3 regions of the Dyella sp. 01N36 genome follow, and region 1 is predicted to be linked to each of the others. Evidence: predicted binding sites of a transcription regulator. Region 1 holds the regulator's gene; each other region holds the start of a gene.
The links. Region 1 encodes FliA, which starts transcription of late flagellar genes. Its sites were predicted from a motif close to TAAAGTTTNNCNNNCNNNGGCCGATAA; they were not measured.

Region 1 (4,191 bases):
CGGTTGCGCACCAGCACCAGCTCACCGGCGCGGTGCACCAGGGCATCGAGGCGGGCGGTGTCCACGCGCACGGTGTTTTCGGGCGCCGGCGCCGCCTGCTTAGCCGGTGCGGCGGCAGGAGCAGGTGCGGGGGCAGGAGCGGATGCCGGCGCGCTCGCGCCCGGTAGTCCGCCCTTGCCGTGAAGATTGTCGAGCAGCGATTCGAACTCGTCGTCCGAGATCGTGCCTGCGGTTGACGATGCGACGGCCGCGTTCGTCGTCGCGCCAGGCTGGCCGCCCTTGCCATGCAGGTTGTCCAGCAAGGCTTCGAATTCGTCGTCGGAAATGCTGCCCGATTCGGCCACCGCCGCGGGCGCACCCGGTGCGCCGCTGCTCCCATAGAGGCTATCGAGCAAGGCCTCGAATTCGGAATCGTCGATCGTGCCGTCGCTCGGCGGCGGCGCTACCGGCGCGGCCACCGGCTTGGGCGCCGGTGCAGCGGCCTTGCCCGGCATCAGGCGTTGCAGCAGGCCAGCGGGCGGCATCGCCATCCCCGTGCCGCCGGCCAGCGCCGCCATCATGTCGTTGAGCAGATCCAACGCTTCAAGCAGCGCATCCATGCGGCTGGCGTCGAGCAGCAACTGCCCGTTGCGCGCCACGTTGAGGAGATCCTCGGCGTGATGGCACAGCTGCACCATCGGCTCGATCGCAAGAAAGCCCGCGCCGCCCTTCACCGTGTGGAACGCGCGGAACACCGCGTTCAACAGTTCGGCGTCGCGCGGCGAGGCCTCCAGCCCGATCAGCTGATCGCCCAGGCGCTGCACCAGTTCCCCGGCTTCCACCAGGAAATCGTCGCGCAACTCGTTGTCGAACGAGGGATCCATCGATCAGAAACCGAATTCGCTCAACAGACGATCCGCCTCATCCTGGCTGGTGACCTTGACCGGGCCGGCGGCGGCTTCACCCGACGCCAGCGCGCCGGTGAGGCTCACGAGTTCCAGCAGCGAGTTCTCCACGCTGCCGATGAAATTCACCACCTTCTTGATGCGCTGACCGGAAAGGTCCTGCCACGACTGCGCGACCACGAAATCGGCGAGGCCATCGCGGCAAGCATGGGCGAACGCCTGCGACTGCGTCGCCAGCACATGCGCAACTTCGCCTTCAGTGGTGCCATCGATCACGGCACCGGCGTTCTCGGCCAGCGCGTCGGCCTGCGGACGCATGCGCTCGACGAAATCGAGCGAGCGATGCGCGGCCTGCGAGCTCATTTCCAGCACGTCTTCCAGGTGCTTGCGTGCATCGGCGACGCTGCCCGGCACGCCTTCCTGCGCGAGGTCGCCGCCGAGGCGGCGCACGGCATCGTGCAGGTCGCGCGCAAGCAGGCCGAGTGCGCGGAACACGCGCTGTTCGCGCTCGCGCACCAGCGCGTCGAGGGCCTTTTCAAAGGCAGCACCATCGGCGCTGTTGAGCAGGTCGTGCAATTCAGGCGGCATGGCTTCGCCAGCCATCAGGGAAACTTGTGCGTTCATGCGGTGGCTCCGCTGGCGGCCAGACGTTCGAAGATCTTGCTCAGCTTTTCCTGCAGGGTCGCGGCGGTGAACGGCTTGACGATGTAGCCGTTCACGCCGGCCTGGGCGGCGGCAATGATCTGGTCGCGGTTGTTCTCGGCGGTCACCATGAGTACCGGCATGCCCTTCAGCGAGGGCTCGGCGCGGATCGCGCGCAACAGGTCGATGCCCGTCATGTTGGGCATGTTCCAGTCGGTCACGACCATGTCGAAGGCGTTGTTGCGCAACATGGTCAGGGCGTTCTCGCCATCGTCGGCCTCCTGGATCAGGCCGTTGCTGAAACCCAGCTCGACCAGCAGGTTGCGAACGATGCGCCGCATGGTGGAGAAGTCGTCCACCACGAGGATCTTCATATTCTTGTCCAAACGCTTTCTCCGCTGCGCGTAGATATGACTTGTGTTGAACAGGGACGAGGGACCAGTTGCGAGGGCGCAACGACCGGACGTCGGGTTGCGAGGGCGCAACGACCGGACGTCGGTTCGACCCTGCACGGCGCAGCGACCGTCCGGACTCACGCCCTTGTTAGTCGCCCCTCGCCCCTTTACGTTTTCCTGCCTTCCTTTCCTGCCCCTCATGCCAACCGCTCATCCGCGCTCGCAAGCGCACGATGGCCTGGCCGTGGATCTGGCACACGCGCGATTCGGTCACGCCGAGCACCGCACCAATCTCCTTGAGGTTCAGTTCTTCCTCGTAGTACAGGGACATCACCAGCTGCTCGCGTTCGGGCAGGCCGCCGATGGCTTCCACCAGGGCCTCGCGCATGCCTTCGTGCTCGACACTGTCCGCCGGGCTCAGGCTGTCGCCATCGGCCACGTCGAACGCCGCGCCACCATCCGCGTCATCCGGTGCGGAAAGGCTGAGCAGGCGTGCACTCGCCGCGTCGGCCAGCACCTGGTGATATTCCTCGGCGCCCATGCCCAGTCGCCGCATCACTTCGGCGTCATCGGCATCAGAACCGGTTTCGATTTCAATCTGACGAACAACCTCCGCCATTTCGCGTACTTTTCGATGCACCGACCGTGGGGTCCAGTCGGTGCGCCGCAATTCGTCGAGCATCGCGCCACGGATGCGGATACCCGCAAACGTTTCGAAGCTCGCATTCTTGCCGGTGGTGAAATTGCGCGCGGCCTCCAGCAAACCGATCATGCCGGCCTGAATCAGGTCGCTCACGTCCACGCTGGGCGGCAATCGACCCATCAGGTGATAGGCGATCCTTCGCACCAAGGGAGCGTGCTGGCGAACCAGTTCGTCGGCACTCTGCCGCGTCAGCTGCAGATATTCGGAAGCCACACTCATGTCACCACCCCGTTGCTACTGCGGCCTGCCTGCTGAAAAAGGCGATGCGATCCAGGCCCAGTCGCTCGGGTTCACCCCATGTATCGACCGCACCCGCCAATTGCTTGAATGCCAATCCCGACCGGCTCGACGGCCACAGGTCCACCACCGCGCTCTGGCGACGGATGGCCTGCTTGAGTCGTTCGTCATGCGGGACATGGCCCATGAATTCCAGCGCCACATCGAGGAAGCGATCGCAAACTCGTGCGAGTTTCTGATGCAGCTGCCTGGCTTCGCCCAGGTTGCGCACCATGTTCGCCACCATGCGGAAGCGGCGCACGCCAAAATCGCGGCTGAGTACCTTGAGCAAGGCATACGCATCGGTGAGCGAAGCTGGTTCGTCGCACACCACCACCACCACGTCATCGGCGGCGGCGGCGAACATCGCCACGTTGTCGGAAAGTCCTGCGGCGGTATCCACCACCAGGTAGTCCGGCGGTGTCACCAGATCGTCAAACGCGCGGATCACCGCCGCGTGCTCGCCCGCCCCCAGCTGCGCCAGTCGACGCGTGCCCGAACCGGCCGGCACCACTTTGAGGCCGTGCGGCGCGGTCATCAGCAGATCCTCGATCGAGCAGACGCCGTCGAGCAGGTGGCCGATATGACGCGTGGGCGTGAGGCCGAGCAGCACGTCGATATTGGCCAGGCTCATGTCCGCATCGAGCAGGATCACCTGGTGACCCTGCACGGCGAGCGCCATGCCCAGGTTCACCGATACCGTGGTCTTGCCCACGCCGCCCTTGCCGCCGGCCACCGCGATGGCGCGGCAACGCTTGCGCGGCGCAGAGCCGCTCAATCCATACGCCTGGTCCTGGACCGGCGCCTGTCGGCTATGTCGTTCGGTCAGCGCACGCAGCATGCTTTCCAACCCCATCGCCTGGTTCATTGCAAAGACACCGCTCATGCACTTGCCACCGCTAGTCCGAAGCGATCCGCCATCACCACGTCATCGGCCGGCGCCGTGCCCTTGAGCACTTGCGCGGCACGGCACACCAGCACCCGCGCATCGGCTGTGGCGATGTCTTCGGGCACGCGCTGTCCATCGGTGACGTAGTCGAGCGCGAGTCGGTGACGGATCAGCACCGACAGCGCGCCGCCGAGGCTCGGGGCCTCGTCGAGTTTGGTGAGAATGCAGGCGTGCGGCTTGACCGGCAGGTAGGCGCGCACCGCTTCGTCCAGCGACGAGGCATGTGCATTCGCCGCCATCACCAGGCAGGCGCGCAGATCGCCGCCGTTGCCCAGCACTTCCAGCTGTTCGGCCAGGCGCGGATCGCCGCCGGCCAGGCCGGCGGTATCCACCAGCACGGTG
Region 2 (3,572 bases), on a different contig from region 1:
GCCGGCATCCACGCAACGGCGCGCGAGCTGGCGCACTTCGGTGGCCACCACGGCGAATCCGCGGCCGCGTTCGCCTGCCTGCGCCGCTTCGATGGCTGCGTTGAGCGAGAGCAGGTTGGTCTGGAACGCAATGCTGTCGACCAGGTCGACGATCTCCGCGATATCGCGGCTGGCCTTTTCGATGGCGAGCATCGAATCGATGGCTTCGTCTGCCACCTGGCGGCCATGCTCGGCGTGCTCCAGTGCATCGCGTGCCGCCGCAGCCGCGCCGTCAGCGTGGCCCGCGCCCAGCGTCGCGGTGTCCGCCATATGGGTCATCGAGGTGCTTGTCTGCTCCAGGCTGGCCGCTTGCGCCTGCGTGCGCGAGCTCAGCGCTTCGTTGTCCAAGGCAAGCCGACGCGCGCGTTCGCCCACCGATTCGGCACCGACGCGTACTTCGGTCAGCACCTGGGTGAGCTGGGTATCCATGGAGGCGAGCGCGCCCAGCAGTTTGCCCAGCTCGTCGTTGGAGCCGACGTCGATTGCCTCGCCCAGCGTGCCGGCGGCGATGCGTTCGGCCACCTGCGTGGCGCGTTTGAGGCGTTGCATGAGTGAGCGCATCAGCGCGCCATCCATCAGGATGGTGACGGCGAGCGCCACGCCCAGCAGCACCAGCAAGAGCACCATACCGTCGCGGTCCGCCGCGCGCTGCATGGCCACCTGCTGGTTGCCCTTGGCCAGCGCGGACTGGAACAGGTTGGCGAAGTCGCTCTGCAGCGGCTCATAGGCCGGCTGCACTTCGGTGGTGAGCTTGAGGCCGCCGATATCGAACTGACCGGCATCGAGCAGGGCGAGGGTCTCGTCGATGATGCGGTCGGCTTCGGCGCGATGGGCGGTGGTGAGCTTGAGCGTCTGCGCCTGTTCCTGCGCCAGTTCGCTGCCCAGCAGCGTCTTCCAGTGGCGCTCGGCATCGATGCGATCGGCGTGGATGCGCGTGTGTGCGTCTTCCACCGCCGAGGGCAACTGGGACATCACGGCATGGACCAGCACCTGCAGTGTGCTGTTGTAGTCGTTCTGCACGCGGCCCACGTCGGCGACCGGGCTGAGCGAACCGTCGACCAGACCCTGGATGCGCGTATCCGCGCGATGCAACTGCACCATGCCGGCCACGCAGGTGATCGCCAGCAGCGACACGATGGCCAGCAGGCGCAACAGCAGACGCTGGCGCAGCGTCAATCCGGTGGTCGGCTTGGAGAACTTGAACATGGGGAAGTCCGGGGTGAGGGAACTGCAAGAGCTGTCGGCTCACCGCGCGGTAACTTTAGCCAAAAATGCAGGAAAAGCGCTTTATCTTCAACTTGTTATGACTGCCTCGCGGGGTCGAGGCGACGCGGAAATCATGGCACGGGAAGATGTCGTCTCCGTGACTTATGTGCTGCACTTCTCATGCTTGAGTCAAAGAAAAACCCCGCCGATGAGGGCGGGGTTTTGGCGGAACGTGAGATGCCGATGCTCAGCTGGCGGGCAATTGCTTGGTGCCGAAGATCTTGTCGCCCGCATCGCCGAGCCCGGGCAGGATGTAGCCGTGCTCGTTGAGCCGCTCGTCGATGGACGCGGTGTAGATCTCCACATCCGGATGCGCCGCTTCGATGCGCTTGAGGCCTTCGGGCGCGGCGACCAGGAACAGTCCCTTGATGCGCTTGCAACCGGCGGCCTTGAGCATGTCCACCGTGGCAACCAGGGTGCCGGCGGTGGCCAGCATGGGATCGACGATCAGCGCGATGCGCTCGTCCATGCGGCCGGTGAGCTTCTCGTAATAGGTGATGGGCTCGAGCGTCTCCTCGTTGCGCTGCAGGCCGACCACGCTCACCTTGGCTGCGGGAATCATGTCGAGCACGCCGGGCAGCATGCCCAGGCCCGCACGCAGGATCGGCACGATGGTGACCTTCTTGCCCTTGATCTGATGCACGGTGAGCGGACCGGCCCAGCCTTCGATGCGCTGCTCGACGGTTTCCAGATCCTTGGTGGCTTCGTAGGTCAACAGCGAAGCCACTTCCGAGGCCAGCTCGCGAAATTCCTTGGTGCTGATGCCGGCGCGGCGCATCAGGCCGAGCTTGTGCTGGATCAGGGGGTGATGGACTTCGACGATTTTCATGGGCAAACCTGGCGGCAGAGTCGGTGAATTGTCACTCACGCGGCGTGATGAGGGCGAGCGGTTTGTCCAGCCGAAGCTCGCGATCGATACCCGCCTTCGCGACCAGTTCCGCATCGTGGCTGACCAGGATCAGCGAGCCGCGATAGGTCGCCAATGCCTCCTCGAGCAGCTGGCGGCTGTCCAGATCCAGATGGCTGTCCGGCTCGTCGAGCAGCAAAAGGTCATAGGGTTCACGCGCGCTGTCGAGTGCCAGCAGGGCGAGCTTCACGCGCTCGCCCCCGCTCAGCGCACCGGCGGCCACGTCGGCACGCTCGCCACGCAGGCCGATGCCTGCGAGATATTCGCGATAGCGCGTCGGTGCATGGCCGGGCGATAGCTCGCGCAGGTTCTCCAGAGCGCTGTGTTGGTCATCCAGCAAGCTGTAGTGCTGGTCGATCAGCAGCAAGCGTTCACCACGCCGGAGTTGTCCGCCGCGTGGGGGTAAACGCCCGGCGATGGCGGCGAGCAGGCTGGATTTGCCGCTGCCGTTGTCGCCGTGCAGGTAAAGGCGTTCGCCCGGTGCGAGATGCAGATTGATCGGCTGGTCATGTCCGTAGGGCGGTATGAAGTCGTGCAATTGGAACGATGCACGCGTCGCCGCATGCTCACCCAGGTCGAAACGCTGGGCGCGATGCACGTCCACGCGAGCACGGGCCTCGGAGAGTTGTTCGTGTTGCCTGGCTTGTTGCAAACGCTGCGCGGTGAGCAGGCGGGCACCGGTGTCTTCCGAGCGCTGCTTGCGCCGATCCAGCAGGATGGTGGGCATGTTCGCGTTTGCACGTTCGCGCTGGGCTTTCTGTTGTTGCCTGGCGAGACGTTGCCGCTCTTCGTGCTGTTTGCGCTCGAGCATCTTCTGCTCGCGTCGCGCCTGATCCAGTTGCCGCCCGGCCGCCTGTTGGTCGGCATCGCGTCGCGCGGCATAGGCGGCGTAGTCGCCGCCATAGCGACGCAAGCCTTGCGGTGAGAGTTCGTCGATGCTTTCCACGTCGGCCAGTAGTGCGCGGTCGTGGCTGATCAGCAGATAGCCGCCCGCGTGTGCCGTCAGCTTTTCGCGCAACCAATGCCGGCCGCGACGATCCAGGTGATTGCCGGGCTCATCGAGTATCAGGAAATGCTGGTCGTGTTCGAACAACTGCGTGAGCTGCAGGCGCACGCGTTCGCCGCCGCTGAGGCTCTCCCATGGCCGTGCCAGATCGCTCGGTAGCGCGGCCTGTTCCAGCCATCGACTAGCCCGTTCGTACACGGTCCAGTCGTCGGCAAGCGCCTGGAAATCCGCAGGATCAACGCTGCCTGCCTCGATCCGGCGCAGCGCATCGAGTTTGTGCTCCACGCCCAATGCCGCAGCGATGCTGCCGCCGAACGCCGACCAGCGTTGCGGTAGATAGGCGAGCTCGACGGT
Region 3 (7,051 bases), on a different contig from region 1:
CCACAGCGCAGCCAGGATGTCCGCCGTGCGGGCGCCCCAGTCAAAACCGGCGACGACGGCCTGGTCGATCTTGAGCGCATCCAGCAGCGCGATGGCATCGACGGCGAGTGCGGCCTGCTGGCCATTGCGCTTGGTGTCCGCCGAGAGAAAATGCGTGTCACCGTAGCCGCGCAGGTAGGGAACGATCACGCGATAACCAGCGGCAGCGAGGATGGGCGCCACATCGACAAAGCTGTAGATGTCATATGGCCAGCCATGCAGGAGCAGCACGGGCTTGCCGTTGGCCGGGCCGTCTTCCGCATAGGCCACATCCAGTACGCCGGCCTTCACGCGCTTCAGCGGCTTGAATGATGTGTGGCCGCCCGTGACGCTGTGCTTGACCGTGGTGTCAGCCGGTTTGGCCGTCTGCGCACTGGCGAGCGACGCGAGGCCGAATGGGGCGATCGCAAGTCCCATGGCCGTTGCTCCCAGGAAGGTCCGGCGCTGCTGATTGATCTGATCCGACATGAAACATCTCCCTGCGGGTTGGTGTGCCCACATAGAAGACCATGTCCCTGTGTCTGCTCTGTGTGGAGGCGCGGGGGAATTGAAAGTTCGTGTACCAGACAAGCCTGTCGATACATTGGGATACAAAACGACCCGGCCCCCTTTTGTAGCCGGCCGAGTGCCTCCATGCTGGCGCTGGGAGAGGGCCGTTTGCCCCACGCTTAGCTGCCAACAGGGAAGGGATATGGCCTGGCTGGATCCGCCGTGGTTTACCCCGGAAGCGCTGGCCGCCGAGTGGCGCAAAGATCTAGGGAAATGGCTGATTGGCGTGGCGACTACCGCCGTGGTGTTGGCCCTCCTATGCCACCCCGAAGCCGTACCCACGGCGATCTGTATCGACTCCGTTGGCATCGACGTTTTTCTCGCGCTGCTGGAAATGCAGTTGATTGTCGCGCTGGTGATCTCGCGCGACCCGTTGCTGGAGTTCTTTCGGACAGCCTACGTGTCTGATGATCCACTAGGCGCCGTGCTGCGCAAGACAACGTCGTTTGTCCGATATATGCGCGAAGCGTTGCGTGGGTCGTTTCGAGCGTAAGCGGCGCTTTCCGTTTGAGGAAGGCTCGGGGAATCGATGGCGTGACCCTAGCAGCGCGCATCAACGCGCGCTGCATGGTTCTATCTGCCCCCGGTGCGATTCAACGCATCTGATACGGATGGAAGATGTGATCCTTGGCGGACACTTTTACGTGGCAGGTGTGGCCGCAATCGGAGACACCGGTGGGGTCGGCTGTGAAGGTGCTGGTGGTTGCGTCGAAATCGAACAGCGCATAGCCCCAGCCGGCGCTCTTGGGGAATCGCTTGCTGTCTTTCTCGATGACGAAAGCCTGGGTGAAGACGTCTGGCACGTCCACGGCAAACGGGGCTTCGGTGCTCTTCTTGAACTTCCACTGCAGCTTGGCGATCTTGGAACCCTCGGGGAAGGGTTTGCCATTGCCGGGGATGCCCGATTTGTAGGCCTGGATCATGATCGGGTTGGCGACGATCACCTTGAGCACTTCGTCGGTACGTGCGGAGGAGACCACGGACCAGTCTTCATAGCCCTTGAAGTCGGCGAAGGCGACACCGCTGGGCGACACGAGCGAGTACTTGTCTTTGATGCTGACGCCGGCTTTGGCCTTGTCCTGCGCATACAGGGCCGATCCACCCAATACCACCAGCATGACGGCGGTGGTCGCAATGGCGAGCTTGCTTGTGCGCTTCATGGCTACTCCTCGCATGGTTGTCGTGGACGCGCGTGGTCTGCGGACGTCAGTTCATCGGCAGGATCACAAATCATCGCGATGCGTAAATCCATCAGACGAAGGTGTCGATGCCTGGCATCGAGGCCTGAGCATGTTTCATCTTCGAAACGCCCCTGCGTCTGCTCGACGCCGACTTCACAAGGGCCATCCGCGGTGGCCCAGGTTTCGCCATGGTGGGCGCGCAGGCGGAAGTCGACGTGAAGACCGCCCATGGGCGGCGATGGGATGAAAGCGTTTTCTAAACTTCCGTGGAGCTGCGCCGATAAAACGTGAGCGCGGAGTGATTGGCTCCGTATCCCGGAGCGAAAATGTTGGTACTGGTCGGTGCAGTAGTGGTGCTCGCGTGCGTGCTCGGCGGCTTTGTGCTGTCGCACGGCCAGATCCTTGCCTTATGGCAACCGTATGAGCTGCTGATCATCGGCGGCGGCGCGCTGGGTGCGTTTCTTTCGGCCAATTCGTCCAAGGTGGTCAAGGCCGCATTGCGTGATGTGGGCGGGCTGCTGAAAGGGCCCAAGTACAACAAGCAGGACTATGTGGATCTGCTGTCGATGCTCTACGAGCTGTTCAGCCTGATCCGCAAAGAAGGCTTGCTCGGCGTGGAGGAGCACATCGAGGATCCGCAAGCGAGCCCGCTGTTTTCCGCCTATCCGCGCCTGCAGCGCGAGCATCACCTGATCGAGTTCACCACCGATTGCCTGCGCCTGATGGTGGGCGGCAGCATGAATCCGCATGAGCTCGAACAATTGCTGGAAGTGGAGCTGGAAACCCATCATCACGAAGCGGTGGCGCCTGCGCTGGCGGTGACCAAGCTCGCCGATGCGTTGCCCGGCTTTGGCATCGTGGCGGCGGTGCTGGGCATCGTCACCACCATGGGACAGCTCGATGGCGACACCTCGCGCATCGGCATGCATATCGCCGGCGCGCTGGTCGGCACCTTTCTTGGCATCCTGCTCTGCTACGGCTTCATCGGCCCGTTGGGCGCAGCGATGGAAAACCGGGTGCAGGAGGATGGCCGCGCCTTCGAGTGCGTGAAGATTGCACTGCTGGCGAATCTGCGCGGCTACAACCCCAAGGTGGCGGTGGAGTTTGCGCGCAAGTCGCTGGCGACCAACACCCGGCCGCGCTTCCAGGATCTGGAGGAACATCTCAAGTCGCCGCGCGCCAAGGCGGCCACGTGAGCGAGCAGGGCGAACCACCGCTGATCGTCATACGCCGCAAAAAGCGGCACGGGCATGGCCATCATGGTGGCGCCTGGAAGGTCGCCTATGCCGACTTTGTCACCGCGATGATGGCGTTCTTTCTGGTCATGTGGCTGATCGGCGCGGGCACGCGCGAGCAGCGCGCGGCCATCTCCGAATACTTCAAGAACCCCAGCATGCTGCAGGGCACGGCCACCATGGCCCCGCCGGGCCAGATGGGGCCGGGCGGCGCCAGCACCAGCATGATCAAGGCCGGTGGTGCGCTGGATTTGCCGCATGGGCCAGGCAAGGATCGCCAGGGCGCAGCGGCGGCGAGCGCCGATCCCAAAGAAATCGAAAAGGAAGCGCGCAAGCAGGAACGCGCGCGGCTGGAAGAGTTGATGCAGCAGCTGGAGGCGGCGATCGAGAAGAGCCAGGCGCTGGCGCCGTTCAAGGATCAGTTGCTGCTCGACATCACGCCTGAAGGTCTGCGCGTGCAAATTGTGGACAAGCAGAATCGCCCGATGTTCGACCTGGGCAGCGCACAACTGCGGCCCTACACCACGACGATCCTGCAGGAGCTCGCCGGCTTCATCAATCGCGTGCCCAATCGCATCAGCCTCTCCGGTCACACCGACGACGCCCCGTACAGCAGCGATCATCAATACAGCAACTGGGAGTTGTCCGCCGATCGCGCCAACGCGGCGCGGCGCGCCTTGCTCTCCGGCGGCCTCAGCGAAGAAAAAATCGCACGCGTGGTCGGACTGGCCGCCTCGGTGCCATTCGATCGCGTGAACCCCGGCGACCCGATCAACCGTCGCATCAGCATCATCGTGATGAATCGGCAGGCGGAGGCCGCCTCGCTGTCGCAGGAAAGCGCTGGCGTCGAACACAACGCGCCTGCGTTGCTGCCCGCGATGGCATCCATCGTGCCGGCGAAACCGGCCATCATTGCCGTATCGGGAACGGGCGCCGCCGGTGGCAACGCAGGTGCTGCTGCAGAGGTTCACGCCGACTCGCCGTGAGGCGTGCCCGGCTTAATCGCTGGCCAGCCGATCGATGACCAGATCGAGCAGGGCGCGCAATCGTGCCAGTCGCCGCAGATCGCGGTGATAGCCGATCCAGGTATCGCGCGTGGGTGGTTCTTCTTTCATCGGCAGGCGTTCGATGCCTGGCGTGGCATCGCCCAGCGGCCGCGGCAACACCGCCAGGCCGGCGCCGCTGGCACACAGGCGTGCGTGCACGTCGCGGGCGTTGCTGCGGAAGGCGACGCTGGCGTTGGGAAACTGTGCGCGCAGCCAGCTCACGTCGGGCAGCTCGCCGAACGCCTGGTCCATGGTGATCAGAGATGCGCCCTTGCCGTCGCCGACTTTCGGTTTGCGCGCGCCTTTGTGCAGATAGACGCCATAGTGCATGCGCAACAGTTTTCGCGAGACCACGTCGGGCTCGTCGAATGGCTTGATGCGAAAGGCGAGATCCGCTTCGCGGCGCGCCAGGCTGAGCTGGCGGGTGTCCGTGAGCAGTTCCACCGTGACGCGCGGATGTTGCTGCGCGAACTCGGCGAGTACGGGCGCCAACACCTGGGCGCCGAACCAATCGGAAGACGTGATGCGCAGCAGGCCATCGAGCTCCTGCTGCTGGCCGGCCAGTTCGCGCTGGAAACTGAGTACTTCCTGTTCCATGCGCTCGGCGTGCCGGCATACCAGTAGGCCTTCCTCGGTGAGTACAAAACCATCGCTGGTCCGCTGGAACAGGGTCTGGCCGATCGCCGCTTCCAGGGCGCGCAAGCGCCGGCCCATGGTGGGCTGGGTTTGTCCCAGCGTGCGCGCCGCGGCGCCCAACGTGCCCTCGCGGGCGATCGCGAGGAAAATGCGCAGGTCGCTCCACTCCATCGTCGTGTTCCCCGCCCGTTGAGTGTGCCATGCAAAGTTGCATGGATAGCATGCGATTTATTTAGTTTTCATGCAATTTGGACTGGCGTAGCTTGGACGCATCCGAACGAGAGGCCTTGGCCATGAATGCAAACCCGTCCATGCAGGCCGCTGTGCTGGAGCAGCACGGCCCAACCTTCCGCCGCACGGCCATCGCGCGGCCCAATCCCGGCGAGGGGCAGGTGTTGGTGCGTATCCTGGCCAGTGCGGTCAATCCGCTGGACCTGAAGATCCGCGACGGCAAGGCCGAGCACGCGCGGCACCCGCTGCCGGCGATCCTTGGAATCGACATGGCGGGCGTGGTGGAGAGTGTCGGGCCGGGCGTCAGCGCGTTTCGCGCAGGCGAGGAGGTCTATGGCATGACGGGAGGCGTGGGCGGCGTGCAGGGTTCGCTGGCCGAGTACGCCGCGGTGGATGCGCGCCTGCTGGCGCCTAAGCCGGCCCACTTCACCATGCGCGAGGCGGCGTCCTTGCCGTTGGCCTTCATCACCGCATGGGAAGGTCTGATCGATCGCGCCCAGCTGAAAGCAGGGCAGCATGTGCTCGTGCAGGGCGCCGGCGGCGTGGGCCATGCCGTCATCCAGCTGGCGCGCGCATTCGGTGCGACAGTGGCCGCCGTTGACTCGGCGTCGAAGGCCGCGCAGATCCGCGTCTGGGGGGCGACGCCCATCGAACGCGGCACGCCGGTGGAGCGCTACGTGGCCGAGCATGCCCAGGGCCGCGGTTTTGACCTGGTCTACGACACCGTGGGCGGCGAGGGGCTGGATGCCTCGTTCAAGGCTGTCAAACGCTTTGGCCATGTGGTGAGCGCGCTCGGTTGGGGCACGCACGCGCTGGCGCCGTTGTCGTTTCGGGCCGGCACGTACTCGGGCGTGTTCACGCTGTTGCCGCTGCTGAGCGGCGAAGGCCGCGAGCATCACGGCGGGATCCTGCGCGAGATCACTCGCCTTGCCGAGACGGGAAAGATCGTACCGTTCGTTGATCCACGGCACTTCAACCTCGACACGGTCGCCGACGCCCATGCCCTGATCGAGCGGCGCGAGGCACGCGGCAAAGTGGTGATCGACGTCGCGCCCTGAAACGAAAACGGCCGGCGAGTGCCGGCCGTTCCAGGGTGAACCGAAGAGGATTACTCCTCGCCGTCTTCCTCGTCTTCCTCTTCCTCGCCTTCGTCCTCGAAGGTTTCGAGTTCTTCGACGCGCAGGAAATTGGGCGCCGCATCGGCAAAGCTCACCTGCTTGCCGTTGGCCAGCATCGGGCGCACGTCACGCTGCGTGCTGCCGTTGCGCACCGACTCCACCAGCGCGAAACACACCAGCGCCTCGGCGCTCTCGTCGCCGTCTTCGTCGAACACGGCAACCCAACCCGTGGCGGGCATGATCTGGAGGATGTTTTCTTGTGAGGACATGACACTTCCGGTTTGGGGAAACGAGGAAGCTTGCCGGGTGCCCGGCGGGACTGCAAGCGACGATTTCATGACTGCGCATGTATAGGGGCGCGGCGGCAAAAACGCCCCAAATCTCTCCGCGATAGTGCGCTCTCCATGGTGCTGCCACGCCGCCCGGTTACCGTACGGAAGGCCGGATCAGCGAGGCCGCCGCCGCGACCTCGGCCATCTGGCGAAGGCCGCAGCAAGGACGCTGCCGACGACGAAGACGCGACAGCTTTTCTTTCGGACAGCTGTCGGCCCGTTCTCGCGAACGGCCGTGGGGAGCCGTTTTGCAGCAGCGTATGGTGAAGACCGTGGCGTCGCCAGGACCTGGTTCGATGACGTACGCAGAAGAGGGGCTTTTCTGTTTGTCATATGCCTCTTGGCGTGCGCAGCGTCACAGAATTGCCCTACTATCACGCGATGACAAATCCTGCGACTCAGCCCCCTATGGAAGGACATCGTGGCAGCCTGGCTTGTGTAGGCCTGGGCATGACCCTGGGTTCGCACCTGACGCCTCTGGCGCGCAGTCATATCGCGCAGGCGGACGTGGTGTTTGCCGGTGTCTCCGACGGCATCGTGGAGATGTGGCTGCAGCGCATGCATCCGGACGTACGCAGCCTTCAGTCCTACTACCAGGAAGGCAAGTCGCGCCTGACCACGTACCGGCAATGGGTCGACCTGATGATGGCCGAAGTGCGTGCCGGCAAGCGCGTCTGCGGCGTG

Region 2: a site for FliA is predicted at 1,277-1,303, ahead of AC1DMG_RS11505 (methyl-accepting chemotaxis protein). Genes of this name have one in related genera too.
Region 3: a site for FliA is predicted at 2,027-2,053, ahead of motA (flagellar motor stator protein MotA). Genes of this name have one in related genera too.

The regions. Positions count from the first base shown of each region.
Region 1 covers NZ_JBFTRY010000004.1:40,038-44,228, reverse strand. Annotated here, with positions in the region: gene AC1DMG_RS01970 (chemotaxis protein CheA) at 1-863, opposite strand, end outside; gene AC1DMG_RS01965 (protein phosphatase CheZ) at 867-1,508, opposite strand; gene cheY (chemotaxis response regulator CheY) at 1,505-1,912, opposite strand; gene AC1DMG_RS01955 (RNA polymerase sigma factor FliA) at 2,070-2,843, opposite strand; gene AC1DMG_RS01950 (nucleotide-binding protein) at 2,845-3,786, opposite strand; gene flhF (flagellar biosynthesis protein FlhF) at 3,783-4,191, opposite strand, start outside.
Region 2 covers NZ_JBFTRY010000058.1:2,153-5,724, reverse strand. Annotated here, with positions in the region: gene AC1DMG_RS11505 (methyl-accepting chemotaxis protein) at 1-1,245, opposite strand, end outside; gene upp (uracil phosphoribosyltransferase) at 1,493-2,134, opposite strand; gene AC1DMG_RS11495 (ATP-binding cassette domain-containing protein) at 2,166-3,572, opposite strand, start outside.
Region 3 covers NZ_JBFTRY010000046.1:3,324-10,374, forward strand. Annotated here, with positions in the region: gene AC1DMG_RS10300 (alpha/beta fold hydrolase) at 1-507, opposite strand, end outside; gene AC1DMG_RS10305 (hypothetical protein) at 731-1,081, shown strand; gene AC1DMG_RS10310 (cytochrome P460 family protein) at 1,182-1,748, opposite strand; gene motA (flagellar motor stator protein MotA) at 2,096-2,965, shown strand; gene motB (flagellar motor protein MotB) at 2,962-3,990, shown strand; gene AC1DMG_RS10325 (LysR family transcriptional regulator) at 4,003-4,857, opposite strand; gene AC1DMG_RS10330 (zinc-dependent alcohol dehydrogenase family protein) at 4,980-5,975, shown strand; gene AC1DMG_RS10335 (hypothetical protein) at 6,026-6,304, opposite strand; gene AC1DMG_RS10340 (SAM-dependent methyltransferase) at 6,776-7,051, shown strand, end outside.